DNA from 2 places in the Paraclostridium sp. genome. Region 2 is predicted to be linked to the other one. Evidence: riboswitches for the same ligand, from Rfam matches in the RefSeq annotation. Region 2 holds a riboswitch; the other holds the start of a gene.

Region 1 (2,192 bases), on a different contig from region 2:
TAAAAAATTCAAACTTAAATATTAATGATTTTAAAATAGAAACTTGGAAAATATCTTATAATGATTTTAAAAATCTAGATTACTTTAAAACTTGCAATAATAAATTAACTTATGGATTTACATTTTTAAATTTATGCGAGACTATTTACAATGATTTAGTTGAAAGTAATTCATTAGTAATAGTTAATGGGCATAAGTGCATAGTTAAAATGAAAGGATGTCCTTCTATAATATGTATAGATAATACATTTGAAGGAATAAATGATGCTACTAACTACTATTTATTGAAATATAAATCTAAGGAAGCTGAAATTTATATAACAAATCCTTATGATGAACTTATAGATAAACTTAAAAATAATAATTTTGAATCTATGTCTAACTTCGAAAAAGACTGTGTTTATTATGTATATAGTAATTAATTTTTTATAAAATAAATAATCTATTAAAAAAATGAGTATACTAGGGTTATTTTTATTACCCTAACATACTCATTTCTTATTTATAAACTAATTTATTTTTTAAGTATAACTTCCATTTTTTTATACAGAGGCAATGTTACTAACGAAATCACAACAGCTTTTACCAAATTAAAAGGTGCTATCATCCAAATAACAAAACTTCCTAAATCAGTTACTTTTGGATTTATCATATTACCCATATTTATTATAGCTTCCATTGGCATTACTGTTCCATAAAAAGGTAACAGCATATAGTAATTAGTTAAACATCCTATTACAATCATAGCCATAGTTCCTAATGTAAATCCTAATAATAATCCTTTTAAACTTTTTCTTTGTCTATATACCAATGATACTATAACCACATAAGACCCACCTATTAATAAATTTGCTATTTCTCCTATCCATGCAGTTGTTGAAGCTGTCATAGCTTGAAATAAATTTTTTATAAGTACTATTGTAAAACCTGCAATTGGACCTAGCGTCATCCCTCCAAATATAGCCGGAACATCTGATATATCCAATTTTAAAAAATCTGGAAATATTCCCGGTATCGGGATAGATATAAACATAAGTATATAAGATATTGCTGATAATATTGCTATCTTCGTCATCGTATTAGTTGACATTGACTTCCTTCTTTTCATTATTTGTTGCATTTTAGTACCCTCCTAATGTTATTTATATTAGGAAAAAATAAAAGCCCGAAGAATCTCTTCGAGCTTAGTTTTTGAGTATATTAAAAATAAATACATGTATTTATATGTTTTATACGCTTTTACTAATCCTCTCTCATCCAGACTTTACTGTCGGCCTTGGAATCTCACCAAGTCATGCTACAAAATGTAGCTCGCGGGCTATACCGCCGGTAGGGAATTTCACCCTGCCCCGAAGATCTTACGTGCTATTTAATTTTCCTTACACTTATATATTATTAAGTATCTGCTTATATGTCAATAATTTAATTCCAATTATTTTCTATAAACTACTTTACCATCAATTATAGTGTATAATACATTACTTTGAATTTCTAGTGGATTGTTATCCCATATAACTATATCTGCATCTTTACCTATTTCTATAGATCCAACTCTATCTTCTATCCCTAATGTTTTAGCTGAATTTATAGTTATCGCTTCTATAGCTTTTTGTGAGTCCATCCCATGTTTGACTGCAATTCCTGCACATATTGGTAAATAATGAAGAGGAACTACTGGATGATCCGTAGTTAATGCTACATCCATTCCAGCGTTAGATAATATTCCAGCTGTATCAAAAGTTAAATTTCTAAGTTCAATTTTAGATCTTTCTGAAAGTGATGGTCCAACTACAACTGGATATCCTTCTTCCATTAAATCTTCAACTATTAAATGTCCTTCTGTGCAATGGTCCAGTGTTAATCTTAAATTAAATTCTTTTGCTATTCTTATTGCTGTAAACATATCATCAGCTCTATGCGCATGAACTTTAAATGGGATATCTCTTCTTAATACAGGTAATAAACTTTCCATTTTAATATCATAATCTGGCTTTTCATTTTCATCATCTTCTTCATAAAGAAGTATTGCATCTAAATATTCTTCAGCTTCTTTCAAAGTTTCTCTTAACATAGCAGCTATTGCCATTCTAGTTTGAGGAGTTTTATCGTCTTGTCCATAACAGCTTTTTGGATTTTCTCCAAATGCTATTTTTGATGCTACAGGATTTTTTATGACCATTTTATCTATTCTT
Region 2 (2,192 bases):
AGGAGAAGCAACAGAAGGAAAGAAGCCATTAGTACTGCTTCACGGAGGACCAGGTTCTACGCATAACTATTTTGAGGTATTAGATAAGATAGCAGAAAGTGGTAGACAAGTAATAATGTATGACCAAATTGGTTGTGGTAATTCATTTGTAAAAGGTCATCCTGAGTTATTTAATGCTGATACTTGGATAAAAGAGCTTATTGAACTAAGAAAGCACCTAGGGCTTGAAGAAATTCATCTATTAGGTCAATCTTGGGGAGGTATGCAGGCTATTTGGTATGCTATTGAACATAAACCAAAGGGGATTAAATCATATATTCTTTCATCTACTCTTTCTTCAGCAAAGCTTTGGGAAAAAGAGCAAAAAAGAAGAATATCATATATGGATAAACAAGATCAAAAGGCGTTACTTGATGCAGTAAACACTGGAGATTATTCTAGTAAAGAATATAATAATGCCTTAGAAAAATTTATGGAAATGTATTGTGCAGGAGAGTTAACTGAAGAATCTCCAGAATGTTTAAGAAGACCTAAAAAATCAGGTTCTGAAGCATATGTTGTAGGGTGGGGACATAATGAATTTTCTCCTACAGGTACCCTTGCTGGATATGAATTTACAGACAGATTACATGAAATAAAGGAACCGTGTTTAATAACTAGTGGAGCAATAGATTTATGTTCACCATACATTGCAAAAACTATGTATGATAGAATTTTTAATAGCAAATGGGAACTATTTGAATATTCAAGACACATGCCATTTGTTGAGGAAAATGAAAAATATATAGAAGTTTTAACTAAATGGTTAAATGAAAATGATTAATAAATAAATGATGAAATAATAATCTATTTTTATTATATATATAAATATATTGTTGACATATAAAATTATATAGAGTACTATTTAATTAAAATTGAATAGATCTTCAGGGCAGGGTGCAATTCCCTACCGGCGGTAAAGCCCGCGAGCCTATATGGCATGATTCGGTTAAACTCCGAAGCCGACAGTAAAGTCTGGATGAAAGAAGATAATATAAACGTAAGATTACTCTAAAGTATTGTACTATAGTAGTGTTATTTATGCTCTGAAATATTTAATATTTCAGGGCTTTTTTAATTCTATAGAAAATAAATTAGAATTATATTTTATGTATAAAATGTATAGAAAGCCCTGAGTATTTATTCTCAGGGCTTTATTTTATAATTGCCCGGAGTTTATTTAAAATCAAAAATAAGGAGGTGAAAGTATGGATAAATACTATATGGACATTGCATTAAGTCTAGCGATTAAGGGAAAGGGAATGGTAAATCCAAATCCGATAGTTGGAGCAATAATTGTGAAAAATAAAAGGATTATAGCTAAAGGCTATCATGAAAAATATGGAGAAGCTCATGCAGAAGTAAATGCTTTTAAAAATGCAGAGGAAAACGTATTTGGAGCAACTATGTATATAACTTTAGAGCCATGTTCTCATTATGGTAAAACACCACCTTGTGTTGATAAGATAATAGAGAATAAAATTGCTAGAGTTGTTATTGGTGTGCTAGACCCTAATCCCCTAGTATCAGGGAAAGGGATAAAGAAACTACGAGACGCAGGAATTGATGTAATGGTGGGTGTGTTGGAAGAAGAATGCAGAAAAGCAAATGAAGTATTTATTAAATACATTGAAAAGAAAAAGCCATTTGTAGTATTAAAATCTGCAATGTCATTAGATGGAAAGATAGCTACAGCTTTTGGAGAATCAAAGTGGATTACTGGAAAAAAATCAAGAAGCCAAGTGCATAAATTAAGAAATGACTTATCTGCTATTATGGTTGGAGTAGATATAGTGATAATGGATAATCCTCAGCTAACATGTAGAATGTTAGAAGGTAGAAATCCAATAAGAATAATCGTAGATAGTGAACTTAGAATTCCTAAAAATTCAAAGGTATTAGAAAATACAAATGATATAAAAACAATAATTGGTACTACACAAAAAGTAGAAAAAGAAAAAGTAGATTACTTAGAAAAACTAGGAGTAGTTATTATAAAAACTAAATCAAAAGATGGAAAAGTGAATTTAAAAGAATTAATGATTAGGTTAGGTGAATTAAAAGTTGATAGTATTCTTTTAGAAGGAGGAGCAACTTTAAATTACTCAGCCATAGAAGCTGAAATTGTTGACAAGATTTTAATATATGTAGCA

What was found. A riboswitch is a leader RNA that binds a small molecule or an ion and turns the genes downstream of it on or off. The one in region 2 is predicted to bind FMN.
Region 1: linked by a shared signal. The riboswitch ahead of ACRCYC_RS02625 (ECF transporter S component) and the one ahead of ribD (bifunctional diaminohydroxyphosphoribosylaminopyrimidine deaminase/5-amino-6-(5-phosphoribosylamino)uracil reductase RibD) in region 2 are both predicted to bind FMN.

What each region holds. Positions count from the first base shown of each region.
Region 1 covers NZ_JBOFKN010000033.1:76,571-78,762, forward strand. Annotated here, with positions in the region: gene ACRCYC_RS02620 (GNAT family N-acetyltransferase) at 1-422, shown strand, start outside; gene ACRCYC_RS02625 (ECF transporter S component) at 515-1,120, opposite strand; FMN riboswitch at 1,242-1,361, opposite strand; gene ACRCYC_RS02630 (amidohydrolase) at 1,433-2,192, opposite strand, start outside.
Region 2 covers NZ_JBOFKN010000193.1:21,436-23,627, forward strand. Annotated here, with positions in the region: gene pepI (proline iminopeptidase) at 1-823, shown strand, start outside; FMN riboswitch at 919-1,034, shown strand; gene ribD (bifunctional diaminohydroxyphosphoribosylaminopyrimidine deaminase/5-amino-6-(5-phosphoribosylamino)uracil reductase RibD) at 1,248-2,192, shown strand, end outside.